One region of the Thermoanaerobacter sp. YS13 genome, then DNA from elsewhere that is predicted to be linked to it. Evidence: riboswitches for the same ligand, from Rfam matches in the RefSeq annotation. Region 1 holds a riboswitch; the other holds the start of a gene.
What was found. Region 1 has a riboswitch for cyclic di-AMP ahead of THYS13_RS01595 (cell wall hydrolase). Riboswitches for the same ligand answer to the same signal wherever they lie in the genome.

Region 1 (15,255 bases):
AGGACATGCCATTGAAGCTTTAACAGGCTATGAGAAGTATATTCACGGTGAAGCTGTTGCGATAGGTATGGTATACGCTTGTAAACTTGCATTAAATTTAGGGTATATTGATGAAAAATATTTTGAAAGAATTTTCTCTTTAATACAAAGAACAGGATTACCTACAGATTATGAGGATTTGCGCAAAGAAGACATCGTAGAGGCTATAAAACTTGATAAAAAGAGTAGAGAAGCGAAAATAAATTTTGTTCTTCCTCGTGGTTTAGGAAAAGTTGAAGTTATGACTGTTAAAGAGGAAGAAATTTTAAAAGTTTTAAAATAAGCGGGTAACCGCTTTTTTCTTTATCTTTTTTAGACTTTATGAAAAATTTACTTGACTTTACTTATGCAAAGTATTAAAATATCACCAATATTATAAATTGCAAGGGGGTGTTGGATGAAAATTGGTTATTTAGGGCCTAAAGGAACATTTTCTGAAGAAGCTGTTATAAAATACACACAAGGTGTTGAAAATTGTGAAGTTGTAGAGTTTAACACCATTCCGGAAGTCATAAATTGTATAAGCAATAGCTTATGCGAAGAGGCAGTAATTCCTATTGAAAACTCTATTGAAGGTTCTGTAAATATTGCCGTAGATATGCTGATAAACGACGCAAATGGGATAATGATAAAAGGAGAGGTGATAATACCTATTTCCCATTGCTTGATTTCGGATGCTCCAGTTGAATTTAAAGATGTACATTGTATACTTTCTCATCAGCAGGCAATTGCTCAGTGCAGGGAATATATATCTAAAAAATTTCCCAATGCGGAAATAAAAGCTACAGACAGTACTGCTCAAGCAGTCTTGGGTGTCAAATCTAAACCTGGAGTAGTGGCGATAGGTCCTGAAAGAGCAGCTGTTATTTACGGTATGAGAATAATTGATAGGGACATACAAGATGTAAAAGAAAATTATACAAGGTTTTTGGTCCTTTCTCAAAAGGACGGGGTTGTCACAGGGAAAGACAAGACATCAATAGTTTTTTCTGTCCCCAATGTTCCAGGCAGTTTATATAACGCTTTAGGGGTTTTGGCCAACAAAAAAATCAATATGACAAAAATAGAATCTCGACCTTCAAGGAAAAAACTTGGGGAATATGTTTTTTGGGTGGACATTGAGGGGCATAGAGAAGATGAAATAGTGAAGAGTGCCTTAGAGGAGTTAAAAGGTAGAACGGATTTTTTAAAAGTATTAGGTTCATATCCTAAATTTAAGTAGAACGGTAGAATGGAGGAATTGAAATTGGTAATTGTTATGAATATTGATGCCACTGATAAGCAAATCTCTGATATTACAAATCTTTTAACATCTCTTGGTTTAGGTTACCACATTTCAAAAGGTGAAGAAAAAATAGTCATAGGTGTTATAGGTGATAAGAAAAAATTAGAAGGTAAGGCTGTAGAAATGATGGAGGGAGTAGAAAAAATCATTCCTATTGTGGAGCCTTACAAACTTGCTAGCAAGATATTTAAACCAGAGCCAACCGTGGTAAAAGTAGAAGACATTGAAATTGGTGGAAGCAACATAGTTATAATGGCGGGCCCTTGCGCGGTAGAAAGTAGAGAACAACTCTTTGAAAGTGCTATGGCTGTTAAAAAAGCGGGAGCTCAATTTTTAAGAGGAGGGGCATTTAAACCGAGAACATCACCTTACTCCTTCCAAGGCCTTGAAGAAGAAGGCTTAAAGATGCTAAAAGAAGCCAAAGAACTTACTGGACTTAAGATTGTTACAGAAGTTATGGATGTCCATTCAGTTGAACTAGTGGCGGAATACGCTGATGTTATACAAATAGGTACAAGAAATATGCAAAATTTTCCATTACTTAAAGCAGTAGGTAGAATCAACAAGCCTGTTTTATTAAAGAGAGGACTTGCGGCAACATTAGAAGAGTGGTTAAGTGCTGCGGAGTATATCCTAAGCGAGGGTAATAAAGACGTCATCCTTTGTGAAAGAGGGATAAGGACGTTTGAAACTTATACGCGAAATACTTTGGATTTAAGTGCAGTCCCAGCCATAAAAAAGTTGAGCCATTTGCCTATAGTTGTTGACCCCAGTCATGGGACTGGGAAATGGCACCTTGTAGCTCCTATGGCTAAAGCTGCTATAGCAGCAGGAGCCGATGGCCTCATTATTGAGGTACATCCAGACCCTAAAAATGCATTATCCGATGGGGCTCAATCCCTTACTCCTGAAAATTTTGAGACTTTGTGTGAGGACATAAAGGTTATCGCTAAAGCAGTAGGGCGTGATTTTGTATGATAAAAAATGCGGTTATTGTAGGATTAGGTCTTATAGGTGGATCAATGGCAAAAGCATTAAAAAAATACACAGATATAGACATTATTGGTGTTGATATAAATAGAGACAGTTTACACAAAGCGTTTGAAGAGGGAGTAATTTCTTATGGCGTGACACACCTTGATTTTCAAGTAGATGCTGATGTGGTTTTTATATGCACGCCTGTTGGAAAAGTTATTGAAAAGACTAAAAATATACTTCCTTATTTAAAAAAAGGTTGCATTGTAACTGATGTTGGAAGTACAAAAAAAGTTATAATGGAAGAAGTGCAAAAATTTTTGCCCGATGAAATTTTTTTCATCGGGGGCCATCCTATGGCTGGCACAGAGAAGGCAGGTTATGATAACGCTGATGCAGATTTATTTGTCAACTCTAATTATTTATTGACACCTTTTGATAATGTAAAGGAAGATGTTTTAGATTTATTTATAAATGAAGTAATAATAAAAATAGGTGCAAAACCGGTAATAATGGATTATAATAAACATGATGCCATTGTTGGAATAATAAGTCATGTACCTCATATTCTTTCTGCTACCCTTACGAATTTTGCTCATGACAAATGCAGTGAAGCATTTAAATACGCAGCTGGTGGATTTAAAGATACTACGCGAATTGCCTTGTCTCAGACTGAAATATGGAAAGACATAATTTGTACAAACAAAGAAGTTATTTTGGAGTTACTAAAAAATTACAGGGAAGTCCTAAGTGACTTTATTTGTTACTTAGAAAATGACGATATTGACACCATACAAAAGTTTCTTGAAGATGCAAGAAAATATCGAAACACTATAACTTGAGGTGTTGTTATGGATATTGAAGTTAAAAAGAAAAGATTTTTAAAAGGTATTATCCCAGTCCCTGGAGACAAGTCAATATCCCATAGAGCTGTAATGATTGGGTCAATTGCAGAAGGGATTACAGAAATTGAAAATTTTCTTTTAGGAGAAGATTGTATATCTACTATTAATTGTATGAAGAATTTAGGAGTTGACATTGAATTAAAAGAGACAAATGTTAAAGTTCATGGAAAAGGGCTTTATTTAAATAAAAGCGAAAAAATCCTTGATGTAGGGAATTCGGGTACTACCATTCGGCTTTTGATGGGTATTCTCGCTGGTCAAAAGTTTGAGACAACGCTTACAGGTGATGATTCTATAAAGAGACGCCCTATGGGAAGAGTGATAACTCCTCTTAGTATGATGGGAGCGAAGATAGTCGCGAAAGAAGGAAATTTTGCACCTCTTACGGTTTTTGGAAACAAACTTAAAGGCATATATTACAAAATGCCAATTGCCAGTGCACAGGTTAAGTCCAGCATAATGCTGGCAAGCCTTTACGCTGATGATAAAACGACTATTGAAGAGCCCTACCCTTCAAGGAATCACACGGAACTCATGTTTAGTTCTTTTGGTGCTAAAGTGGATGTAAATGGCACAAAAATAACTTGTTACCCTGGTTACAAATTACATGGGCAGAGAGTTATTGTACCAGGAGATATATCGTCAGCAGCATATTTTATTGTTGCTGCAACTCTCGTTCCAAATTCGGAGGTTACTATAAAAAATGTTAATGTAAATCTTACAAGAACTGGTATTATCGATGTGATAAAAGAGATGGGAGGAGACATTGTCTTAACAAATGAAAGAACTATAAACAATGAAAAAGTAGCGGATATAACAGTTAAGACTTCAAGGCTAAAAGGAATTGAAATTGGAGGAAGTCTTATTCCAAGGCTTATTGATGAAATTCCAGTAATAGCAGTTGCAGCAGTCTTCGCAGAAGGGAAAACAGTGATAAAAGATGCCGAGGAGTTAAAAGTAAAAGAAAGCAATAGAATAAATACAATCACTTCAGAATTAAAGAAAATGGGAGCAAAAATTTTTGAAACAGAAGATGGGATGATTATAGAAGGGACGGGTTTTTTAAGAGGAAATACAGTGGAAAGTTACAACGACCACAGGATTGCTATGTCTTTATGGGTTGCTGGACTTATAGCAGAAGGAGAAACTAAGATAAAAGATGCTGAATGTGTAAATATTTCATATCCAGATTTTTATAAGACCTTTGATATGCTATAATATCATTGGTGATGAATGATGAAAGAAAAGATACTTATCATAGAGGATGAAAAGCACATAGCCCGTTTTTTACAACTGGAGTTTGAACATGAAGGATATATTGTCACTGTAACTTACGATGGACCTTCTGGCTTAAAGGAGGCATTAGAAGGAGATTATGACCTTGTGCTTTTGGACATAATGCTTCCGGAAATTGATGGATTTGAAGTTTTAAAAAAAATAAGAGAACATTCTGACATACCTGTTATAATGCTTACTGCCAAGTACGAAGTAAAAGACAAAGTGGAAGGACTTGACATTGGAGCTGATGACTATGTGACAAAACCCTTTTCTATAGAAGAGCTTTTTGCAAGAGTGAGGGCTGCTTTGAGAAAGAAAAAGCCGCATCTTAAAAAAGATGTGTTAAGATATAGCGACATCACTATGGATTTGACAACTCATGAAGTAAGAAGAGCGGGTATAAAAATTGAACTTACAAAGAAAGAATTTGACCTTTTAGAGTTTTTAATTAAAAATGCGAATATAGCTTTGACAAGGGAAAAAATCCTTGAGTGCGTGTGGGGCTATGATTATTATGGAGATACTAACATAGTGGATGTATATATAAGGTATTTGAGGAGCAAAATTGACGACCCTTTTGACCGGAAGTTAATCCACACCATAAGAGGAGTGGGGTACACTTTGAAGGAGGATAAAGATGAAGATTAAGTTGTGGCCCCGCCGTATAACTTTAAGGATAGCTCTTCTTTATTCTGTAGTTTTTTCAGTAATACTGGTTGTGCTTAATGCTTCTGTGCTTTATGGCTTAAAATATTATCTGATATACCAAGCAATGGACCAAGTAACAAGCCAGGCAGAGGCTATAAAAAGTAAACTGGGGGAAATAAAAGGAGACGTCAAATTATCTGAAAGAGATTTGATTTTTTCAAGTATACCACATGAAAATATTTATACAAAAATATTTGATGAAAAAGGAAATGTCATTTATTCTTCTAAAAGATTAGAAAAAATTAATATTCCTCACGATGTAAATATAGATATTCCTATTAAAATTGACAAATATGATAAGGATTTGACTTACATCAATACCATTTTTAAAAGCGACGATAAAGTCTTCTACATCCAAGTGATAAAGGACATGGAAAATGAATATTTGTTTTTAAAACTACTTTTTATTTTGATGTTTTTTGCGGATGCGGCGGGGATTTTTGTGTCCTTTATTGCAGGATATTTCGTTACAAAGAAGGCTTTAAGACCTGTGGATTATATGACAAAAGAAGTAAGAGAGATAGATGCCTATGGCTTAAATAAAAGACTTAAAATATATGGAGAAGACGATGAACTTACAAGATTAGCAAAAACCTTTAATGACATGCTGGATAGATTAGAAGATTCTTTTAAAAGGCAGAACATGTTTGTTTCTGATGCTTCTCACGAACTTAGAACCCCAATTTCTGTAATAAAAGGGTATATTGACATGTTGGATAGATGGGGAAAAGATGACAAGGCTGTATTGCAAGAGGCTATAGAGGCGATTAAAAAAGAGACATTAGACATGGAACATCTCATCGAAAGACTCCTTCTGTTGGCAAAAGGAGACAATAAATCGATAAAGTTAAATAAGGAAGAGTTTAATTTAAAGGATGTAATAAAAGAAGTTGCAGAGGAAATAAAAATGTTAAATGAAAACAAAAATATAGTTGTGAAAGGGCAAAATGACATAAATATAACGGCTGACAAAAAACTCATTAAAGAGCTTATAAGGATATTTTTAGACAATGCAGCAAAATACACTTCTTCAGATGGCAATATAGAAATTGAAATGGGGAAAGATAATTCAAAAGCCTATATAAAAATTAAAGATGATGGCATAGGCATACCACAAGAAGATATTCCACATATTTTTGATAGGTTTTACAGGGTAGATAAAGCGAGAGCTAAAGAGACAGGTGGTGCAGGGTTGGGATTAGCTATTGCTAAATGGATTATCGAAGAACACAGAGGAAGTGTCATTGTAAAAAGTGAATTAGGGAAAGGTAGTGAATTTACCATAACATTACCTATCTTTCCACCAGTTTAATATGGACACAAGTTAAATATCCGGCTATAATTTAGTTAAAAATATGCCGAATCCCCGATGAGGGGTACGGGGGAACTAAATTGGGGTGAATCCACTTTTGTGGTAGGGTGTCCCTAACCCGAACCCGTCAACTAACCTCGGAGGCAAAAGGGGGAACAACATGTTTAATATTCGCATCAAGGTCAAACCTCTCATCGCATCAATTATAGCCGGATTGTTTATTTCCCAATCAGTATTTGCCGCAACTTACACAGTTAAACCCGGCGATACCTTATGGGGTATAAGTCAAAAATACGGAACTACCTATACTAAGCTGATATCTTTAAACGGACTTCAAAGTACAATAATATATCCAGGGCAAGTTTTACAAGTGCCGGGTAGTGATAACACATATGTTGTCCAAAAAGGTGACAGTTTGTACTTAATTGCTTTAAAATACGGCATTACTGTTGATATGCTCAAATCTGCAAATGGATACAAAAGCGATATAATATATCCTGGACAAGTCTTTATTATACCCAGTGCTACTTCTTCTAATAGGGCATATCAGGATGTCAGCAGAGGTTCTATTGAAAGGGGTGTAATACCCTACACAAAAGAGGAATTTGACCTCCTTGCGCGACTTGTTACCGCAGAAGCAGATGGAGAACCATACCAGGCTAAAGTAGCAGTTGCGGCCGTAGTAATAAACAGAGTTAAAAGTGGTATTTTCCCTAATACTATAAAAGACGTGATATATCAAGTCGATGCATACGGAAATTACCAATTTACTCCTGTGTTGAATGGATGGATAAATAGACCTGCTTCAGCTGATGCTATAAGTGCAGCAAAAGATGCGTTAAGCGGTGTTGACCCAACAGACGGAGCCTTGTATTATTTTGACCAAAGTTCTACTAATGCGTGGTTGTGGTCACTTCCTATAGCGGCAAGAATAGGTAATATGGTTTTCTGTTACGGCAGGTAAAACTTCCGATGAGAGGGTCAAAAACGGGTACAATTTAAGTACCCGTTTTTGGCTTAGAAAAACAATTTATACAAAGTAGAAAGGCCAAAGGCGATGAATATGAAAGAAGATAGATATTTTAAGTATTGAGAGGGAATTTTTTTATTGAAATAGATACCTACAATTATTCCTAATATATCTGCTAAAAATATCCCAAGCGTAGTACCTATTAATATGTACAGAGGACTGTTATATGATGCAGTCAAAGCTATAGCAGCCAATTGCGTTTTGTCTCCAAATTCTGATAGTACATATGTACTTATAATAGTTGCAACAGGACCGTATTTTGAATTTTTTATTTTTTCCTGTTTTGTTTCTCCCTCTATTAAAGTTGAAATTCCAAAAAACAAAAATAATAAAACAGCTGAAAATTTTATATAAAAAATGGGAATGTATTCGGTGATATACGAACCAAATATCACAGCAATACCATTGTTTATTAAGGCTGCGATAAATATACTTATAAGAACAGTCCTTACTTTAAAAAGAGTAGCAAAGGCCATTGACATGAGCTGTGACTTATCTCCCATCTCAGAAGTAAAGATAAGGACAAATGATGTGACAAGTGCCTCCATTTTATATTGCCTCCCCAACTATTATATTTCCTCTATAAATAAATTAAGACCTTTACATAATATGTAAAACATATTATGTAAAGGTCTCGTTCTTTAAGGTAAAGCCAGGGCTTCCCGATATGTTGACTTTACCACATATAAGCTATGCGAACTACTCCCCTCTACTCAATATATTGTAAAAAATTTATCATAAAATGTCAATAGGAGCAATGTAAACAGCAATAATGTCAATTTATCTTATTTTTTCAACATTTTAACTATTTCTGTATACTCATCTAAGGTGATTTCACCGCGAGCGTACCTTAACTTGGCAATTTCTAATGCTTCATTATTAGGATCTGTATCGTGTTTTTTAAAAAAGTTAACATTTCTAATCTGTTTTACTAGCAAGTAAATTACTACGCCTATTAAAATTAAGAACAATATATTGGTAAGTCCACCACCGAACCAAGTTCCATAACCACAAGGATAATATCCTCCAAACCAACGACCTAAACCACCCATCATATATCCTCCAAACATTATTTACTCCTCCTCTCTAAATATTTAAATTTTACAAAATACTTCTTAATTTATTATATTCTTCTACTGTAATTTCTCCCTTGGCTAAGCGTATATCAAGTATTTTCTTTGCTTCATCCACTTGGCAATCTTTGTTTGCATTTAAATTATTAATCATTCTTTGCAGGTCACCTGTTTTGTACAAATAAAAGCCAATTGCCAAGATTAATATAAGACCCATACTTTTCAACTCCTTTCTATTTATCGAAAAATTGTTAACTTGCTTTCAACTTTATTTTAAAACTTACTTTTGAAGAAAATATGAAGAGAAAATAAATACAGTTTAATTAAAATAATTTCCAAAAGTAGGCGATTAGATTTTTGCGAACTGTGATGTATAATATATTAAAAGAAGTTTATCAAGCTATTTTCATAAGTTATTCATAATTTTGTTGCAAAATAATAAAGGGTGGATGGAAGATGAATAAGAAAATATTTGTAGTTGATGACGAAATAAAAATACTTGAAGTTGTAAAGTCATACCTTGAGCATGAGGGATTTAGTGTTATTACTGAAACTAATGGCAATAACGTTTTAGATACATTCAAAAAAGAAAAACCAGACCTTGTTATATTGGATCTCATGTTGCCAGGTATTTCAGGAGAGGAACTGTGTAAAAGGTTACGGCAGTTTTCCAATGTTCCGATATTGATGCTTACAGCAAAAGTTCAAGAAAGTGATAAAATTAATGGATTTTCTATAGGTGCTGATGACTATATTACAAAACCATTCAGCCCACGTGAATTGGTTATGAGAGTAAAAGCAATATTAAGAAGAACAACTGATGATGTGCCTCTTGCTGAAGTAATGTCTTTTAATAATGATGACCTTGTGGTCGATTTTAAAGCACACACGGTGAAGAAAAAAGGAGTAGTTGTAAATCTCACTCCAAACGAATTTAAAATTTTAAAGTTTTTAATTCGAAATCCAAATAGGGTCTTTACAAGAGAAGAATTAATTGAAAAAGTTATGGGATTTGACTATGAAGGCTATGACAGGACGATTGATGCACATATTAAAAATTTAAGACAAAAAATTGAAGACGATACGAAAAATCCAGTGTATATTAAAACGGTGTATGGTGTTGGATATAAATTTGGTGATGGAAATGTTTAGAAATAATTTAAGAACAAGGACGGCTATTGTATTTATCTCAATAGCTCTTATATCGATTGTTATTGTAAGTATTACAACAAACATCTTAATAATAAATAGCTTTGGAAATTATGTTACAAAGTCAACAGATAAAGAATTTAGCAATATAGCTAACACTCTTGCTGCAGTGTATAAATCTGAGGGAGGCTGGAAAAGTACGACAGGGCGGGAAATTGGTCATGCAGCTATGATGGAAGGATATGGATTAAGACTTAGAGATAAAGATGGTAAGATTATATGGGATTTTTCTCCAATGTCATATATGATGAATATGATGGGAAAATGGAATAAGAAAAATATTTCTGAAAAAACTCTTCCCATCATTGTGGATGAAAAAACAGTGGGATATGTGGATATAATTTATTATGGGCCGATGATGATGAGTGACTTGGATTTTAAGTTTTTATATGACATTAGCAGATATAATGTTATAGCAACGGTGATAGCTATTTTTATAGCATTGATTATAAGTATTTATGTGTCAAATTATATTACAAGACCGTTAGTTAATATTACGGAAGTTGCTAAAAAGCTTGAAAAAGGTGATTTTACTGCAAAGGTATATGATATACCTAAAGAAGAAGAGCTATTTAAGCTCACAGCGGCAATAAACCACCTTGGAGAATCTTTAAAAAATCAAGAAATACTAAGAAAACAAATGACCTCTGACATTGCACATGAGCTTAGAACACCATTGACAACATTGCAGAGTCATATTGAAGCAATGCTTGATGGGGTTTGGGAGCCGACGCATGAAAGACTGAAAAGTTTAAATGAAGAAGTCTTAAGACTTATAAACATTGTAAAAGACCTTGAAACATTGAATAAATTTGAATCTGACATGTTAAAGCTTAATAAAATCAAATTTGACGTAAGCGAATTAGTAAAGAACATTTTAACAAATTTTGAAGCATCTTTTGCTGAAAAAGAACAAGAAGTTGTAAAGAACATAGAAGATAACATTATGTTGTTTGGTGATAAGGACAGAATAGCACAGGTCTTCGTTAACCTAATATCAAATTCAAATAAATATACTCCTGTAGGTGGCAAAATAAAAATAGACTTTTATAAAGATGGCGATTATGCAGTATTTATTGTAGAAGATAATGGAATGGGTATATCAAAAGATGATATTCCTTTTATTTTTGAAAGGTTTTACAGAGGAGAAAAATCAAGAAATCGTGAAACAGGTGGAAGTGGAATAGGGCTTTCGATTGCAAAAGCCATAGTACTAGCCCATGGAGGCAAAATAAACGTGGAAAGCGAGATAAATAAAGGGAGTAAGTTTACTGTTAAAATTCCCCTATAAAAACTGGTTCATAAGTTTTTCATAATGGCGGTGTATAATTATTTTTGAAAGGAAGAAAGGAGGGAAAATATTATGATGAGAATGATGTATGGCTGGGGTTGGGGATATGGTATAGGTGGATTTATTTGGAGCATTGTCTGGATGGCAATAGAGATAGGTTTAATAGTTGCTGCAATATACTTTATTATATCATTATTTCGAGGCACAAAAAATAGAAACAAAGAGAAGGATGCGATAGAAATTTTAAAAGAAAGATATGCAAGAGGGGAAATAAGCGAAGAGGAATATCTTGAAAGAAAAAAACGACTTGAAGAAAAATAATTGTAGTATGTAGGTATATTTAAATTTGATTTGAATTATGATATCCTTAATTTGTAATAATCAAAATAGGGAGAGAAGTTACATGTATTTAATAAACTATGCTTCTGATGACTTTCAAAAAAACTTGCAAAAATCAGATATAGTTATAATTCCTGTAGGTTCTGTTGAGGCTCATGGACATCACCTTCCTTTGGGAACTGATATTTTTTCGCCTAGACTTTTTTGTGAAATGATTGAAAGAAAAATTGGCGATTATGTGTGGATTGCACCTGAAATACCATATGGGCAAAGTTACGACTTATCTGTCTACCCTGGCACAATTCATGTGCCCTCACAAATACTGGCAGAATACGTATACGCAGTTGGCAAAAGCTTATATGAAAATGGACTTAAAAAGCTTATATTTTTAAACGGACATGGAGGGAATATAAATGCTCTCAATCTTGCTAGTGAAAAGCTAGTCCAGCTTGGAATGGTAGTTTTAACAATAAATTGGTGGCTGGACTTTACAAAGGAAATACTTACTATTACACAAGGTCAAGGCCATGCAGGAGAAGATGAAACATCTGCCATTTTATATTACGATGAAAGACTTGTTCAAATGGATAAAGCAACAAAAAATTTAAAAAAACCTCTTTATAGGGTTTACTTTAAAGACAGAGGAAAAGTACTTTATGAAAATGCCATGTCTGGAGATGCTACTCTTGCAACAAAAGAAAAAGGTGAAAAAATTTTCGAATTATTGACAGACAAAATTATAAAGATAATTCTCGCTATCCGTGAAGGAAGGTATTTTGTAGAAGAATAAGGGGAAAAGACATGATTGTATCTTTTACAACAAGCCTTAAAAGCTTTTAAATGAAGCTTTTAGGGCATTTTTATTTTATAAAATTTTCTAAACTTTTAATTTCATTTTTTCGTTGTATATTTACTTTTTTTGTGATATAATGTAAACAAGTATTATAACCTGCTATAAATGTTAGGTTATATGAGGTGGAAATTATGATTAGGGAAGATATATTTGGGAATTTTCCTCAAATTGCTCATACAGCTTACATAGATAACACAGCGATTTTAATTGGCAATATTGTAGTAGGAGAAAATGTCTACATAGGACCTAATGTTGTCATTAGAGCAGATGAAGTTGATGAAAATTACAAAGTGGGTAAAATTGTTATTAATGATGGTGCAAGTATTTATGATGGAGTCAATATAAATACAATAGGGGCTTCAAAAATTGAAATAGGGAAAAATGCTATTATTTCCAATGGAGCAATAATAAAGGGAGAATGCTATATTGGGAATTGCTGTAATATCAATATAAAAACTATAATATTTAACTCTTACATTGGTGATAATTGTTACATTGGAATAAACGCTATATTGGAGAATGTAAAAATAAAAGACAATATGATGGTGGAGTCTGGAAATATTTTAAATGAAGGCAATGTAGCTTTATTGGTGAAACCAATTTCAAAAGAAAAAATTGATGTAATTTACAAAATGAGTTCTGCAAATAAAATTTTAGTAAATGGCTACAAGTTAATAGGATATTGATTATTTTTCTTTTTTCAAAAGTCTCCACGCTGTTTTGTCAATAAGATATTCATTAGAAGTAGTGGTAGCAGATAAATATATTGCATCAAAGTCTATATTTATAGGAATAGTGATATGAACTATTCTATTTTTTATATTGACATCTCCTTTTCTATTGACTAATTTTCCATTTGTAACTTTTACATTTATTCTTGTAATTTCTTTATGACCTTTAAATAGTATACCATATAAGTTGTATTCATAAAGTGGCTTTGCAGGTTGTCTACATTTTATAGCTACGTGTAAATTATTGTTTTGCATGTATGCATATACTCCTGTTATATCAACACTTCCATTTTCATAATCTCTAAAATTATCATATTCTGGATCTATTATCACTTTATAATCATCAAATTTACGGCTTTTATTGTATTTTTTCAATATACCGTCTTCATAAAATCCATACAGCTCTGTTTTTCTGTCAAAAGCCAATAAAAAGTCTTTCATCACTTTTATCTGAGTTTTATACATCATTATTGCTTCTCCCTTTTTGTCAATATCGGTTTTTGCAAGAGGGTATAGATGCCACTCTGTTCCTGTCTTCAAAAGATTTTGAGGAGGATTTAGATTTAATTGAGGGTGTTTTCCAAAAGGGAGTGGCCAGTCTGTGCGATGAACTATGTATAAAAATTGCGGTATATTTTCTTTTTCCAGCAAATATAGAGCATATTTTACAAAACTATTTGTTGCCCAATGGTCGGGATGAAGCTCATTTGGATGAGGATATACAATAAGCGTAGGGTCATATTCTTTTATAATTTTTGTTAAATCTTTTATTATGTTTTCTCCTTTGTATTCTACTTTCAGAGTGTATGAATTATCATAGGGGCTTATTGTTGTCTTAGTACCAAAGCTTTTATAAGGTACATTCCAATATTTCCACCAAAGAGGAGCTAAACCTTTATCAGGATATCCTAAAAAAATAATATTTTTCTCTTTTACTCCTAAGTATTTTAAAGCGGAAAGAGTCTCTTTTTGTCTATCGTATCCAAGATGCAAAAAATCATGAGGTGTGGGGAAAGGAAGGTCATAATTTTCAATAATTGCCCTTTTAAAGGAATCTCCATTAGTCATTATTACAACTTTTACCTCACCACCATATCTTATAGTGTCTTGAATAAGGCCAGCTGAAGCCAATGTTTCATCGTCAGGGTGAGGTGCAAAAACTAATACTTTTTGATAAATTTGAAGAGCTGGATAAAGTTTTTTAACAGGAGTTTTGCTTTCATAATTATAAGTTTTTAATTCTAATCCAGCAAAGGCTACAAAAAGTATTAAAATAATTATTGCAATGCATTTCATTTTTTTATTCATTATAAGGCACCTTCCTTGTATATTTGTAGTCTCAAAATTTATTATTTACATTTTTCAAATTATTATGGTATAATAATTACAAGGAAATGTTCGGATATCGAACTAATTTTTTTAGATAATTAGTTCAGATAATGAACTAATGGAGGCGAGATATTGAAAGACTATACTAAAGGCACTTCAGGGTTAATTAAAAATATCAATAAAGCCAATGTTTTAGATGTTATTAAAAAGATGCAACCCATATCGAGAATAGAGGTTTCTAAAGTTTTAAAAATGAGCAAATCTACTATTTCTGCCATTGTAGATGAGTTGATTGAAGAAGGTTTGGTAATAGAAAATGGTTACGGAGAAAAAGGTACAGTAGGGAGAAAGCCTATACAGCTTTCTTTTAATCCTGATGCTAGATTTGTTATAGGGATAAGCGTTGAATCTACAAATTCGATAGGAATTTTGACTAATTTAGAGGGGAAAATTTTAAAAAAGATAAAATGGGAAACTGGCATTAAAGAACAGGCTTTTAATGGAATTGTGAAAGGGATAAAAGAACTTACTGAGGAAGATAAAAATATAATAGGAATTGGTATTGGTCTTCCAGGAATCACAGATATACAAAAAGGAATTGTTGATGCACCAGGATTGAGATGGAGTAATTTTGATTTAAAGAAAAGGTTGAGTGAAATTTTTAATTATAATATCTACCTAGACAATAGTGTAAATTATGCTGCATTAGGAGAGAGATGGATTGGTTGTTGCCGTGAAATAGAGAATTTTGTGCTTATAAACATAGGAAATGGTATAGGCTCGGGAATATATGTAAATGGTACTTTATTACGAGGCAATAGTTACGCTGCAGGGGAAGTAGGGTACATGGCCATAGGAGAGGATGCTTTTGAAAGAGTTTATTCTTACGAGGATTATG
Region 2 (15,255 bases), 130 kb from region 1:
TTTTTAATATTTTTTATAAAGAAGCTGATAATAATATTGGTAATAGTTTTACCTTATGGTGCACTGGCTTTTATTGGGTATAAAGTGTATATCTATTTCAAAAAAAGAAGATGACAATTTACATCTTCTTTTTTTTGCGGTATATTAAAATACAAAGAAATAAAAATGGGAGTGATTTAATGTCTAAATTTTTAGTAATTGACGGGAGTAGCCTCATGTACAGAGCCTATTATGCCTTGCCAATGCTTACTACAAGTGAAGGATTACATACAAATGCCTTATATGGCTTTACTATGATGCTTATAAAACTTATTGAAGAGGAAAAACCTGATTACATAGCTATAGCTTTTGACAAAAAAGCTCCTACTTTTAGACACAAAGAGTATCAAGACTATAAAGCTACAAGACAAGCGATGCCTGAGGAACTAGCAGAACAAGTAGGTCTTTTAAAAGAAATTATAGATGGCTTTAATATAAAGACTTTAGAATTAGAAGGTTACGAAGCCGATGACATCATAGGTACTATTTCAAAGTTGGCAGAGGAAAAAGGAATGGAAGTGCTTGTAGTTACAGGAGATAGGGATGCGCTTCAATTAGTTTCAGATAAAGTGAAAGTTAAGATTTCTAAAAAGGGTATAACTCAAATGGAAGAGTTTGACAAAAAGGCTGTTTTAGAAAGATATGAAATAACTCCTCAGCAATTTATTGATTTAAAAGGGTTAATGGGGGATAAATCTGATAATATCCCAGGGATACCTAATATAGGAGAAAAAACAGCGATTAAACTTTTAAAAGAATTTGGCAGTGTTGAAAATTTGCTTCAAAATCTTTCTCAACTCAAAGGTAAGATAAAGGAAAATATAGAAAATAATAAAGAATTAGCTGTAATGAGTAAAAGACTTGCAACTATAAAAAGAGACATTCCTATTGAGATAGATTTTGAGGAATATAGAGTAAAAGATTTTAATGAGGAGAAGCTTTTGGAGCTTTTTAATAAATTAGAATTCTTTAGTTTGATTGATAACATAAAGAAAAAAAATAACGTAGAGATTGTAAATAATCATAAAGTTCAAAAATGGTCAAAAGTAGATATAAGAAAGTTAATAACTTTATTGCAAGACAGCAGAAATATTGCTTTTTATCCACTAATTTATGAAGGGGAAATAAAGAAAATAGCTTTTTCTTTTGGAGAGGATACTGTTTATATTGATGTTTTTCAAATAGAAGATTTAAAAGAGATTTTTGCAAAAGAAGAGTTTGAATTTACAACCCACGAAATAAAAGATTTTTTAGTTAAACTCTCTTATAAAGGAATAGAGTGTAAAAGCAAGTACATAGATACTGCTATAATGGCTTATCTTTTAAATCCTTCTGAGTCTAACTATGATTTGGACCGCGTGCTGAAAAAATATTTAAAGGTGGATGTTCCATCTTATGAAGAGGTATTTGGCAAAGGTAGGGATAAAAAGAAGCTTGAAGAAATAGGGGAAGATATACTTGCAGATAACATTTGCAGTAGATGTGTACATCTATTTGATTTAAGAGAAAAGTTGATGAATTTTATTGAAGAAATGGACATGAAAAAACTTTTATTGGAAATAGAAATGCCTCTTGTAGAAGTTTTAAAATCAATGGAAGTAAGTGGTTTTACATTGGATAAAGAAGTTCTAAAAGAGCTTTCACAAAAGATAGATGATAGAATAGCAGAAATACTAGATAAAATTTATAAAGAAGCAGGATATCAATTTAATGTAAATTCTCCTAAGCAATTGAGTGAATTTTTGTTTGAAAAATTAAATTTACCAGTAATAAAGAAAACAAAAACAGGGTATTCTACAGATTCTGAAGTTTTAGAGCAATTAGTTCCTTATAATGATGTTGTCAGTGATATAATAGAGTATAGGCAACTTACAAAACTTAAATCTACTTATATAGATGGATTTTTGCCTCTCATGGATGAAAACAATAGAGTACATTCTAATTTTAAGCAAATGGTTACTGCTACAGGTAGAATAAGCAGTACCGAACCAAATCTACAAAATATACCTATAAGAGAAGAGTTTGGAAGACAAATTAGAAGAGCTTTTATTCCGCGGACTAAAGATGGGTATATTGTCTCAGCTGATTATTCTCAGATTGAACTGAGGGTTTTAGCACATGTTTCGGGGGATGAGAAGCTAATAGAGTCTTTTATGAATAATGAAGATATACATTTAAGGACAGCTTCGGAGGTTTTTAAAGTCCCAATGGAGAAAGTTACACCAGAAATGAGAAGAGCAGCAAAAGCCGTAAACTTTGGTATAATATATGGCATTAGCGATTACGGGCTTTCTCGAGACCTTAAAATATCAAGAAAAGAGGCAAAAGAATACATAAATAACTATTTTGAAAAATATAAAGGAGTAAAAGAGTACATTGAAAAAATAGTGCGATTTGCAAAAGAAAATGGCTATGTGACTACAATAATGAACAGAAGAAGATATATTCCTGAGATAAACTCAAAAAATTTTACTCAAAGGTCGCAGGGTGAGAGGTTAGCAATGAATGCTCCAATACAGGGAAGTGCGGCTGATATAATAAAAATGGCAATGGTTAAAGTATACAACGATTTAAAAAAATTAAAACTTAAGTCTAAGCTTATATTACAAGTTCATGACGAGCTTGTAGTGGATACTTATAAAGATGAAGTAGAAATCGTAAAAAAGATACTCAAAAATAATATGGAAAATGTAGTACAATTAAAAGTCCCTCTTGTAGTGGAAATCGGAGTAGGACCCAATTGGTTTTTAGCCAAGTGAGGTGTACAAAAATGCAAGTAATTGGACTTACTGGCGGTATTGCATCAGGAAAAAGCACTGTTTCTAAGCTTTTAAAGAAGATGGGTGCTGTGGTTATTGATGCAGATATTGTATCGAGAGAAATAATGGTAAAAGGATCAGAAGCATATAATAAAATTGTAGAATATTTTGGAAAAGAAATTTTAAAGGAAGACGGAGAAATTGACAGAAAAAAATTGGGTAATATTGTGTTTGCTGACAGAAGGAAGCTTAAAAAATTAAATGAAATTACTCATCCTATAATAATAGAGCGGATAAAAGAAAAAATAGAAGAAGAAAGAAAAAAAAATCAGCAAAAGGCAATTGTATTAGATGCAGCTCTTTTAATTGAAATGAAACTTTATAAAATGGTAGATGAGGTTTGGCTAGTAGTAGTAGATTCAAAAACTCAAATAAAGAGGATTATGGAAAGGGATAAGCTTTCTTATAAAGATGCAATAAACCGCATAAAAAGTCAAATGCCTCTGGATGAAAAGATGAAGTATGCAGATTTTATAATAAACAATAGCAAAGATTTTAAAGCTATGGAAAAACAAGTTACACTATTTTGGGGAAGATTTGTAACATAAATCATAATATCGGAGGAGTTATTTTGAGGAAAAAAGTTGCGGTAATATTTTTGATATTAGTAGGTCTTTTATTTACTTACGAGTTAAATACTCATTATTTTTTAAAAAAAATTTATCCTCTTAAATACCAGAATTATGTAGTTTATTACGCAAAAGAGTATGACGTAGACCCATATCTTATTTTTGCTGTAATAAAAGTAGAAAGTAATTTTAAAAGTGAGGCAATTTCTAGCAAAAATGCTATAGGATTAATGCAAATTTTACCAGATACTGGAAGATGGATTGCTAAAAAAGTAGGTATAAAAAACTACGACGATGATATGCTTTTTGAGCCTAAATACAATATTCAGATGGGGACATGGTATTTGAGCTATCTTCTTAAAACTTTTAATGGAAATATACAGTTAGCTATAGCAGCTTATAACGGAGGTAGTGGAAATGTAGATGCATGGCTTAAGGACAAGAGATTTTCCAAAGATGGGAAACAGCTACATGCTGTTCCTTATCCTGAGACAAATAGATATATAAAAAAAGTGTTAGCAGTTTATCAGATATATAAATTTATATATGAAACTAAAAGTTGATATGAATATACAAAAAAAGTTGAAAAATTGGTATAATAGTATCGTTAAAAAGAAAATAAAAAGGGAGGACACAAATGAAACTGTTAAAGCATTTAAAAGACTTAAATGAAGTAAAAATCGAAAAAGATAGGGAGTTTTTCTCAGCTACTCATGAAGAAATAAAAAATGCATGGACTACAGATGTATATTTTTTAAGAACCCAGGATATTTTATCATATCTTGGTGTACAAGATAAAATAGTCACAGCGGAGATATTTCCAAGAAAAAGAGGAGTTTTTGCAGGGTTACCAGAAGTAATGAGTTTACTTAAAGACAAAAATGTGGAAGTATGGTCTTTGGAAGAAGGAGACACTTTTGAAGCTAAAGATACAGTAATGAGGATAAAAGGACCTTATAGTGAATTTGGAATTTATGAGACGGCAATATTAGGAATTCTTGCAAGTTCTTCTGGTTGGGCAACAGCAGCAAGAGAGCTTAAAGAAGTTGCAAAAGACAAACCAATACTATGTTTTGGAGCGAGACATGTACATCCAGCTGTGGCACCTGTGATGGAAAGGGCGGCACTCGTTGGAGGGGCAGATGATGCGAGTTGTGTTTTAGGTGCAAAATTAATGGGGAAAGACCCTAGAGGGACAGTGCCTCATGCTGCATTTTTGATTGCAGGAGATACATTAGAAGTGGCAAAAGCTTACAGAGATATAACTCCACCTGATGAGAAGATAACCATTTTAGTTGATACTTTTAAAGACGAAGTGGAAGAGGCGTTGAGGGTTGCTGAATTTTTAGGGGATAGGTTATACGGAATAAGACTTGATACTCCATCAGAAAGAGGAGGAGTTACACCTAGTTTAGTGTATGAACTAAGGCAAAGATTAAATCAAAAAGGATTTACAAATGTAAAAATTATAGTTTCTGGAGGTTTGAATCCGGAAAGAATTGCAGAACTTTCTGAAAGTGGGGCAGATGCTTTTGGAGTAGGAAGTTACATATCTGATGCTCAGCCTATTGACATGACAATGGATATAAAAGAAGTGGAAGGAGTACCTATTGCTAAAAGAGGGAGAATTCCTGGTATTATAGAAAATAAAAAGCTGAAAAAGATAAAATAGTTTTCGGAGATGATAGTTAATGAGAAAATTTATTATATTATCTTTCATTTTGATGTTTATTTTTACAGGATGTAAAACAACTCCACAAAATATGGTAAATTTCCCGCAAACCTCTGAGGATAAAACTGATATTGAAAAAGAAAAGCCTGCAGAGGGTGGCACTTTAAGAATAAATATCACTTCTTTTGATACATTAAATCCTTTTTTAAATGACAATGAACGAGTAAGACAAATGTTGAATTTGTCATTAGAAGGATTAGTTACCTTGGATAAAACTTTAAAGCCTGTTCCTCAATTAGCAGAAAATTGGGAAATAAGTGGACTTAATATAAAATTTTATTTAAAAAAGAATGTTAAATGGCAGGATGGAGTAAGTTTTACGGCTAATGATGTAAAATTTACTTTTGATTCTTTTAAAAGTAATGATGTAAAAAGCCCTTATAAGGACATTCTCATTAACTATCTCTCCTCTTATAAGACAAACGGGGATTATGAATTTGAAGTTATTCTAAATAAACCTGTTGCGAACCCCATAGCTTTGTTTACTTTTCCTATTCTAGCAGAGCATCAATATAAAGGTAAGGAAGATATTTTAAATAAAGATATTGTACCTATCGGTACAGGGCCATATAAGATATCTTCTTACAGCGTTGGCAGAGAAGTTATTTTTGAAAGAAATCCTTATTATAGAGGCGACAAACCTTATATAGATAGTATAGTATTTAAAATTGTGCCTAATGAAAATGCTATGATAACATCTTTTCAAAGCAAAGAAGCAGATTTTACTTTTTTAAATGACATAGACTGGGATAAGTATAAAGAACTTTCAAATGTAAATATTTACAAATATGTTATGCAAGATTATGTATTTATGGCTCCTAATTATCAAAATTCAGCTTTGAAAGATTCAAATGTCAGGAAAGCGATGTGTTATGGAATAGATGTTGACAAAATTTTGAAAGAAGTATATTTTAGTCATGGGTTAAAGTCATGTATTCCGGTCCGTCCTGATTCATGGCTTTATAGCAATAAAATAGTATCTCATAGTTACGATATAAAAGAGGCAAATAAAATATTAGAGGAAAGTGGTTGGAATTTAGTTAAAGGGATAAGGAGCAATGGAACTTATCAGCTCAAATTTGATTTGCTGGTAAATGCAAATAATCCATATTTGATTAAAGTTGCTCAAATTATAAAGAATAATTTAAAAGATGTAGGAATTGAAATAAACATTGTACCAAAAGATTGGGACAATTTACTAAGTTCTGTATATTCAGGTAAATTTGATTTGGCGTTAATGGAGTGGAATTTAAGTTATAATCAAGATATGTCTACAATGTTTATGACAAAAGGCAAAGACAATTTTATGGGTTATAGTAATTCTAAAGTTGATGAAATATATAGTAGAATTTTTTATGATTCACAAGAGAATTCTTTAAAAAAAGATTATCAAGTTTTGGAAGAAGTTTTTTTAGAGGAACAACCCATAATTGGCCTTTTCTATATTGAAGGAGCAGTTATGGCATATGACAATGTAAAAGTTGTGGACCCTACTGGTTTTGATGTTTTTTATAATATAGAAAAATGGTATATAAAAAAGTAGTGTAAAATTATCGTAGAATTTAAAGAAAAACAAGCATACCGTAAAAACTTTGATTTAAGATATTGCAAGGGTTGTACTGAAAATTATCCTACAGTATCTTGACACCATCTGATTAAAAATAGGTATTGACACTGACTTAAAAAGATTATATAATTCATAATGTGATGAAATTCAAAAGGTGTGCGGTGGTGGCGGAACTGGCAGACGCGTACGTTTGAGGGGCGTATGGGGTTTCCCGTGTGGGTTCAAGTCCCACCCTCCGCACCATAAAAAAGAAAGAGGCGGTAAGCCTTTTATTTTTTTGTCACACAAATTATTAATTTTTTATAAAATATATTAAAAAAAGATTAAAAAGTTTAAGAAAATGTAATGTAAACATTGACTTTGACTATGGAATATGATAAGATAAAATGGAAAGATAAAATATGCAATCTTGCCGAATCCGAAAGGTACGGAGGAACCGCTTTTTGGGGTTAATCTGTAGCTTTAAGCTGCAGTAGGGATACCTTCTGTCCCGCACCCGACAGCTAACTCCGGAGGCAATAAAGGAAGGAGATTTGCAGTGGATCAGCGAATAGGAAAGATGATTTTTGGAATTTCTGTGTTTGGCGCGACGCTGATAGGTAGTTCTTTTTTGAACCCAGCGTTTGCGGAAGGATTAGGAATTGGAAAGGTTACAGGCAATTATGTAAATGTGCGAACTCAAGGAAGCTTATCAGGAAATATTATTACTCGCTTAAATTGGAATGACACAGTGACTGTGTTAGATAAGCAAAACGGGTGGTACAAGATAAAGCTTTCTGATGGAAGAGAAGGATGGATTTTTGGTGAATATTTATCTGTAAGAAATCCTTCTAATGTCTCAAGAGGAGATTCGGAAAGATCAGCAAGTGTTGGTATAGTGACAGGTAGCTATGTTAATGTGAGAAGTGAAGCGGGTTTATCGGGTAGAATTATAACACAGCTTAATAAAAATACTACAGTGACTGTATTAGATAATCAAAATGGGTGGTACAAGATAAAGCTTTCTGATGGAAGAGAAGGATGGATTTACGGAGAATATTTAGCAGTAAGAAGCTCATCGAATGTTTCAAGAGGCGAAGTAGATAGAAGTTTGGCAGATAAGTTAATAGATTTTGCTAAATCTTTTGTTGGAACTCCTTATGTCTATGGAGGTTCAACTCCAAAAGGATTTGATTGTTCCGGCTTTGTTTACTATGTATTTAGGAATTTTGGTTTTGCTTTGCCAAGGACTGCAGATGAGCAAGCTACAGTAGGAGAAAAAGTTAGTTATGACAGTTTAGTTCCAGGAGATTTAGTGTTTTTTAAGACGCTGGGAAGCAGTGTTATAAATCATGTAGGAATATACATAGGCAATGGGGAATTTGTAAATAGTTCTTCGGGTAGGGGAATGGTGATGATAAGTCCCTTATATGAAGGGTATTATAGGGATCATTACGTTACTGCGAGACGTATTATAAAATAGGGTCAACTTTTAGTGTTGGCCCGGTGGAATATTTAAGGGACGATGCAAAGATTTTTTTAAAAATTTTATAATCTCATGGGATTTTGTAAGCAAACTGAGAGTGCTCGTAGAGAGTGCTCTTTTTTATATTGACTATTTTTATTCCTTGAGATATTATATAATACTGTATACGTGATATAGCCTATTTTATGGAAGGAGATACCTTATGAAATTTGTAAGAGAAGATGTAAGAAATATAGCCATTATTGCTCATGTTGATCATGGAAAAACTACTTTGGTTGATGCCATGCTTAAACAAAGCGGTATTTTTAGGGAAAATGAAAAAGTTGAGGAAAGAATCTTGGATTTTAATGATTTGGAAAGAGAAAGAGGCATAACAATTCTTGCTAAAAATACCGCTATACGATATAAAGATGTGAAAATAAATATAGTTGATACACCAGGACATGCAGATTTTAGCGGTGAAGTAGAGCGAGTATTAAAAATGGTAGATGGGGTACTTTTGCTGGTGGATTCTTTTGAAGGACCTATGCCGCAGACCCGTTTTGTGTTAAGTAAAGCCTTGGAACTGGATCTAAAACCTATAGTTGTTATAAATAAAATTGATAGACCTGATGCAAGACCGGAGGAGGTTATTGACGAAGTTTTAGATTTATTTATTGAATTAGGAGCAAATGATGACCAAATTGATTTCCCTGTTGTCTACACTTCTGCAAAAGAAGGTATAGCAAAATTAAGTTTAGAAGAAGAGTCTCATGACTTGAGACCTCTTTTTGATACGATTTTAGACTATATTCCTGCACCAATAGGAGATATTGAGGCACCATTGCAACTTATAGTGACTACTTTAGATTATGATGATTACATTGGGAGAATTGCCATTGGAAAAGTAGTTAGAGGAAAAATAATTTCAGGGGAAGAAGCGTCTATATGTAAAAGAGATGGGTCAATACAAAAAGTTCACATAAATAATCTATATCAGTTTGAAGGACTAAAAAGAGTGCAAGTAGAAGAAGCAAGCTTGGGAGATATTGTAGCGGTTTCTGGCATAAGCGATATTGAGATTGGAGAGACCATTTCAGATAAGGATAATCCTGAAGCGGTAGACTTTGTTCGAATAGAAGAGCCTACAGTTTCTATGACTTTTAGTGTAAATACCAGTCCTTTTGCTGGAACTGAGGGTAAATACGTTACTTCAAGACATTTAAGAGAAAGGCTTTTTAAAGAGCTAGAGACAAACGTCGCGTTACGAGTTGAAGAAACAGATTCTACTGATTCTTTTAAGGTGTCTGGAAGAGGAGAGCTGCATCTTTCTATTTTAATTGAGACTATGAGACGGGAAGGGTATGAATTGCAGGTTTCTAAACCTACAGTGATTTTTAAAGAAATAAATGGAGTAAAAATGGAACCTGTTGAACTTTTGACAATAGATATTCCTGAAGAATATATGGGAGTTGTAATGGAAAAATTAGGGCCGAGAAAAGCTGAATTGATGGATATGCACACATTAAAGCCAGGAACTATAAGGCTTAAGTTTAAAGTACCTACACGAGGCTTAATAGGGTATCGGTCTGAATTTTTAACAGATACAAAAGGAAATGGCATAATGACTTATGTCTTTTATGATTATGAACCTTACAAAGGAGACATTCCTTCTCGTACGAGAGGCGCTCTTATAGCTTTTGAGACTGGAGTTGCGACAACTTATGGCCTTTACAATGCTCAAGAGAGAGGGACACTTTTTATAGAGCCAGGTACAAAAGTGTATGAAGGGATGGTTGTGGGAGTTAATTCAAGAAGTGGAGATATTGATGTCAATGTATGTAAGAAAAAACATGTGACAAATTTAAGGTCTGCAACGGCGGATGAAGCTTTGAGGTTATCACCTGTAAAAAAGATGTCTTTAGAAGAAGCATTAGAATTTATAGATAATGATGAATTGGTTGAAGTTACTCCTCAAAGTATTAGAATACGAAAAAAGATTTTGGATTCTCAACAGAGATATAAAAGTGCAAAATATAACAAATAAAGGAGCTTTATGGCTCCTTCTATTTATATAATTCATTTAAAATTTTGCTTATATAATTTATAGTTTCTTGGTAAGGGGGAATACCCTGATATTTTTCTACTGATTGAGGACCAGCATTATAGGCAGCTAATGCTAATCTTATGTCATGGTAAGTGTCTAACAAATTTTTTAGGTATCTTACTCCTCCATCTATATTTTGAGAAGGGTCAAAAGGATTGGCTACATCCAGTTCTTTTACAGTTGAAGGCATAAGCTGCATAAGTCCCATTGCCCCTGCTGAAGAAACTGCGAATGGATTAAAATTAGATTCTGCTCTGATAACCGCTCTAATGAGATTTGCATCTACATTATATTTTTGACTGGCCTGTTGTATTAAATCGTTAATTTGCTGTAAATTTGTATTTTTTGATAGTGCATTATTACTTACATTTCCTGAATTGTATTGCTGATTTTCTATAGCATTATTTAAAACTTCAGCAAAAGGTTTATCAGTATTAAATATTTTTATATTAGCAGGTAGTCTGCTTTGAATTTCTCGAAATTTATTTTCAATTATTTGATTTATAATATCTGTCAATTCAATCCCTCCCATAATATATAATTCGACAAATTTCTTCTAAAACCTCTTTTAAAAGTGCAAATTAGTAAAAAAGTCCTATTAAAATTTTTAAAGGATTTTTTAAAGAAGTATAGTATAATATAAGTAAAGGTTTAGAATAAGGGTTGATAAAGAGATGAAAAACGAAAGAATGGTGGAGGTTTTAATTGTTGTATTAATAATTCCTCTAGTTTCTCTTTTAGCAGGTTATTTTATTTCAAAAGATATTGTAGAACCTAACATTTCAAAAACAAATGACAGTGATAATTTCAAAAAGATGGTTGTTAAAGGAATAGACCTGTTTGAAGTTGTTTTAGGTAGCTATTCAGATTTTGATACTGCAAAGTATCAGGATGATTTAATGAAGATGAAGGGAATTTATTCCTTTGTTAGTAAAGATGCTGACAAATATTTGTTAATAGGTGGGATATTTTTAGACAGAGAACAGTCTACTTTATTTTCATCCTACTTAAAATCGCAAGGTATTTACAGTGAAGTATATGTGAAAAAAGGGCCTTCTATAAAAATTGTATATGACAAGAAATTAACATCAGAAATGGATGTTTTTATAAATAAATTACAAGATTTTCAACAAATTCTTAATTATATGTCAGCTCTTTCTTACAAAGCTTCTAATGACAAATTACAAAAACAAGAATTAGAGGACTTAAAGAGAAGAGTAGATAGATTTAAAACTGACAAAGAGAATTTTGAAAAAGAAGAAGTGACAATACTAATACAAAAGACTATAGATATTGTTGATAAAATAACAAATGATATTAAAAAAATTGAAATATCGGCTGCTTTAGAAGATGGGAATACCTTTAGTTTATTACAAGAAAGTTTATGGCAATCTTGCGAAGAATATAATACCTTTTTAAAGACAATTGTTACGCAAAACCAATAACGAGGTGTTAAGGTATGAAATTAAAAGAGGTAAAAGAAATTTTAAATGCAGAAGTTATGGTAGGGGAAGAAAAATTAGAAGAAGAAGTATTTACTGCTTGTGGAGCAGACTTGATGAGTGATGTTTTGGCATCACGTGACGAAAAGGCTGTGCTTTTGACAGGACTTACCAATGTGCAGGTTATAAGGACTGCAGAGGTAGTAGGAGATATTAAATGTATAGTGTTTGTAAGAGGTAAGAATCCGGGAGAGGACATATTGGAACTTGCTAAAAAAGCAGGACTTGTGATAATGAAAACAAAACATCCTCTTTATATAGCTTGTGGCCTTTTGTATTCTAATGGGCTTACTTGTAGAAGTGGTGAAGGAAATGGTACTTTATAGTTTAGATTTTGATGTTAAAGCGAGAGATTTTGATTCTGCCGGAGAGGTTTCCAGCAATTTGAGATCAGTATTAAAACAGCTTTCATTAAATCCAGATGTTGTAAGGAGAAGTTGCATAGCTTGTTATGAAGCAGAGATGAATATAATAATTCATTCTTATGGAGGTCACATGAAAATAGAAATTTTTGGCGATAAAATACGCATAACTGCAGAAGACACAGGTCCAGGAATAGAAGACATTGAACTTGCCATGAAAGAAGGATATTCTACTGCTCCTGAAGAAATAAGGGAAATGGGATTTGGAGCCGGCATGGGGCTTCCTAATATGAAGGAAAATTCGGATTTCATGGAGATAAAAAGCAGTAAAGATGGAACAACTGTGGTGATGGAAATTTTATTTAAGTAGGTGATAAAATGTCATATTTTCACTCTGTGACATTAGATAAGGATAGATGTAGAGGGTGTACTAATTGCATAAAAAGATGTCCTACAGAGGCAATAAGGGTAAGAGATGGGAAAGCAATGATTATAAATGAAAGGTGTATAGATTGTGGTGAGTGTATACGTGTGTGCCCATATCATGCTAAATTGGCGGTAACTGATAGTTTGGATATGATGAAAAATTTTAAGTACAAGATCGCGCTTCCTGCTCCTTCTTTATATGGACAATTTAGGGATTTGACTATTAATCAAGTATTGAGTGCATTACTGGATATAGGATTTGATGAGGTTTTTGAAGTAGCATATGCTGCTGAAATTGTTTCTAAATTTACGCGGGAAGCATTGGCAAAAGGAAATTTAAAAAAGCCAGTTATATCTTCTGCGTGTCCTGCTGTTGTGCGACTCGTACAAATTAGATTTCCCTCTTTAATTGATAATTTATTGGATATATGTTCTCCTATGGATACTGCAGCAATATTAGCCAAAAAGGAAGCAATTAAAAAGACGGGACTGAAGGAAGAGGAAATAGGAGTTTTTTTCATTTCTCCCTGTGCTGCAAAAGTAACAAGTGTGAAAAATCCTATTGGTATAGAAAAATCTAAAATTGATGGGGTTTTTTCTATGAAAGAAATATATGGCCTAATTATTCAAAAAGCTAAGATTGCTGTGGTTAGAGATTTAAGCAAAGCTTCGATGATAGGGGTTGGCTGGGCAAACTCTGGTGGAGAGGCTTTTGGTACTTTTGCAGAAAATAGTATTTATGTAGACGGGATACACAATGTTGTGGATGTTTTAGAAGAGATTGAATTAGGAAAATTGAATGATTTAGACTTTTTTGAAGGGCTTGCATGTATTGGTGGATGTATTGGTGGACCTTTGACTGTTGAAAATAATTTTGTGGCTAAAAACAGAATAAGGAAACTAACAGAACAACTTCATAAAAGAGAAGAACCTTTGTTTGATGAGAAAGAGATTGTTTTTGAAGAGGTGAAATGGAAAAAGAAAATAGAAAAAAGCGAAGTTATGAAGCTAGACAAAGACATTTCTAAGGCACTTGAAATGATGAAACAAATAGACACACAATACAAAGCATTACCAGGACTTGACTGTGGTTCTTGTGGTTCACCTACTTGTAGGGCATTGGCAGAAGATATAGTGAAAGGCTTTGCTACTGAGTATGATTGCATTTTTATATTAAAAGACAAAATAAAAAATTTGGCTCAAGAATTAAATGATCTGGCAGGTAAAATTCCTCCAGTTTTAAGCGAAGGAAAGGAGTGAAATGTTATGAGGATAAAAGTAGTGGAGCTTGTTGAGAAAGGATTTAGATTAGTTGCGGGTGACAACGGAATTGACAAAGAAATTGAAGGGGTGTATATATGTGACCTTTTAAGTTGGGTTATGGCCCATGCAAAAGCAAAGAGCGCCTGGATAACAATTCAAACTCATGTAAATATCGTAGCAGTAGCTTTGTTGGCCGAAATAAGTTGTATAATAATTCCTGAAGATGCGAAATTAGATGAAGAAACTAAGAAAAAGGCTGATGAGGAGGGTATCCCTATATTAAGTTTTACAGGAACTTCTTATGAGGCAGCAATAACTTTGTACGAGATGATGAAGTGATGCTTTACTATGATTTGCACATTCATACAGCCTTATCTCCTTGTGCTTCTGATGATATGACTCCTAACAATATTGTCAATATGGCTGTCATAAAAGGACTTGATGTAATAGCTATAACAGATCATAACAGTGCAAAAAATGTGAAAGCTGTGTATAATCTTGGATTAAAAAAAGGCTTGATAGTAGTTCCTGGTATAGAGGTACAGACAAGAGAAGAGGTTCACGTACTTTGTTATTTTTATTCAGTAGATGAATGTGTAAAATTTAGTGAAATTATTAACAAAAACTTGATAAAAATTAAAAATCAAAAAACAACCTTTGGGAATCAATTTGTTATGGATGAAGAAGATAATATTATAGAAGAAGTAGATTACTCATTGTTAATTTCAACAAATTTGAATATTAATGAAGTTTTTGAGTACATGGATGGCAAGGGAGTGGCAGTCCCTGCCCATGTGGATCGGTCTTCCTATAGTATTGTATCAAATCTCGGATTTATTCCTAATATTAAAAATTTAACAACAATTGAGATATCAAAAGGTATTGTGACAGAAAATTTTTTACTTTCATATCCTGAATATAGAAAATATAAAATTATAAGGTCGTCAGATTCTCATTATTTAGGAGATATTTCTGAAAGAGAGGAATTCTTACTATGTAAATCAGAATTAAAAAGTATTGTAGACTGGCTGAGCAGTTGTTGATTTTTTTGTAATCCTACTAAATTAGTTGGGATTATCAGAAAATAAAAATTTTTTTATAAAAACTTGTTAAAAATTTAATAAACTTATGATATAATATTAACGAATAATGAACAAAAAGTTTATATAAGATGTGGGATATGAAATTTTTAATTCACAAGGAGGGAAATAAATGGAGACCTTATGCCAAAAATTCGGTGAAGAGAAAGTAGAGAGGTTTAAAAAGGCTTTAGAGCAATTAAAAAATGTCCCTGGCTCTTTGATTGCAATTATGAATGAGGCTCAGGAAATTTTTGGATATCTTCCTATTGAAGTTCAACTTTATATTTCAAAAGAAATGAATGTGCCTTTGACAGAAATATTTGGAATAGCTACTTTTTATTCA

Region 2: linked by a shared signal. The riboswitch ahead of THYS13_RS00890 (C40 family peptidase) and the one ahead of THYS13_RS01595 (cell wall hydrolase) in region 1 are both predicted to bind cyclic di-AMP.

Annotation. Positions count from the first base shown of each region.
Region 1 covers NZ_JOOI01000001.1:314,992-330,246, forward strand. The annotation lists gene aroB (3-dehydroquinate synthase) at 1-322, shown strand, start outside; gene pheA (prephenate dehydratase) at 437-1,261, shown strand; gene aroF (3-deoxy-7-phosphoheptulonate synthase) at 1,286-2,302, shown strand; gene THYS13_RS01575 (prephenate dehydrogenase/arogenate dehydrogenase family protein) at 2,299-3,141, shown strand; gene aroA (3-phosphoshikimate 1-carboxyvinyltransferase) at 3,151-4,422, shown strand; gene THYS13_RS01585 (response regulator transcription factor) at 4,438-5,130, shown strand; gene THYS13_RS01590 (ATP-binding protein) at 5,120-6,502, shown strand; cyclic di-AMP (ydaO/yuaA leader) riboswitch at 6,537-6,663, shown strand; gene THYS13_RS01595 (cell wall hydrolase) at 6,663-7,466, shown strand; gene THYS13_RS01600 (TMEM165/GDT1 family protein) at 7,520-8,080, opposite strand; gene THYS13_RS01605 (SHOCT domain-containing protein) at 8,318-8,602, opposite strand; gene THYS13_RS01610 (hypothetical protein) at 8,634-8,822, opposite strand; gene THYS13_RS01615 (response regulator transcription factor) at 9,062-9,757, shown strand; gene THYS13_RS01620 (ATP-binding protein) at 9,720-11,105, shown strand; gene THYS13_RS01625 (SHOCT domain-containing protein) at 11,178-11,426, shown strand; gene THYS13_RS01630 (creatininase family protein) at 11,509-12,234, shown strand; gene THYS13_RS01635 (carbonic anhydrase) at 12,429-12,983, shown strand; gene THYS13_RS01640 (PIG-L deacetylase family protein) at 12,984-14,336, opposite strand; gene THYS13_RS01645 (ROK family transcriptional regulator) at 14,490-15,255, shown strand, end outside.
Region 2 covers NZ_JOOI01000001.1:187,018-202,272, forward strand. The annotation lists gene THYS13_RS00855 (DUF4349 domain-containing protein) at 1-114, shown strand, start outside; gene polA (DNA polymerase I) at 180-2,798, shown strand; gene coaE (dephospho-CoA kinase) at 2,810-3,406, shown strand; gene THYS13_RS00870 (lytic transglycosylase domain-containing protein) at 3,430-3,990, shown strand; gene THYS13_RS00875 (nicotinate phosphoribosyltransferase) at 4,065-5,099, shown strand; gene THYS13_RS00880 (peptide ABC transporter substrate-binding protein) at 5,119-6,702, shown strand; tRNA gene THYS13_RS00885 (tRNA-Leu) at 6,885-6,969, shown strand; cyclic di-AMP (ydaO/yuaA leader) riboswitch at 7,127-7,259, shown strand; gene THYS13_RS00890 (C40 family peptidase) at 7,265-8,188, shown strand; gene typA (translational GTPase TypA) at 8,394-10,217, shown strand; gene THYS13_RS00900 (lytic transglycosylase domain-containing protein) at 10,237-10,794, opposite strand; gene THYS13_RS00905 (hypothetical protein) at 10,952-11,722, shown strand; gene THYS13_RS00910 (DRTGG domain-containing protein) at 11,737-12,105, shown strand; gene THYS13_RS00915 (ATP-binding protein) at 12,062-12,511, shown strand; gene THYS13_RS00920 ([Fe-Fe] hydrogenase large subunit C-terminal domain-containing protein) at 12,520-13,827, shown strand; gene THYS13_RS00925 (DRTGG domain-containing protein) at 13,834-14,169, shown strand; gene THYS13_RS00930 (PHP domain-containing protein) at 14,166-14,873, shown strand; gene THYS13_RS00935 (NAD(P)H-dependent oxidoreductase subunit E) at 15,043-15,255, shown strand, end outside.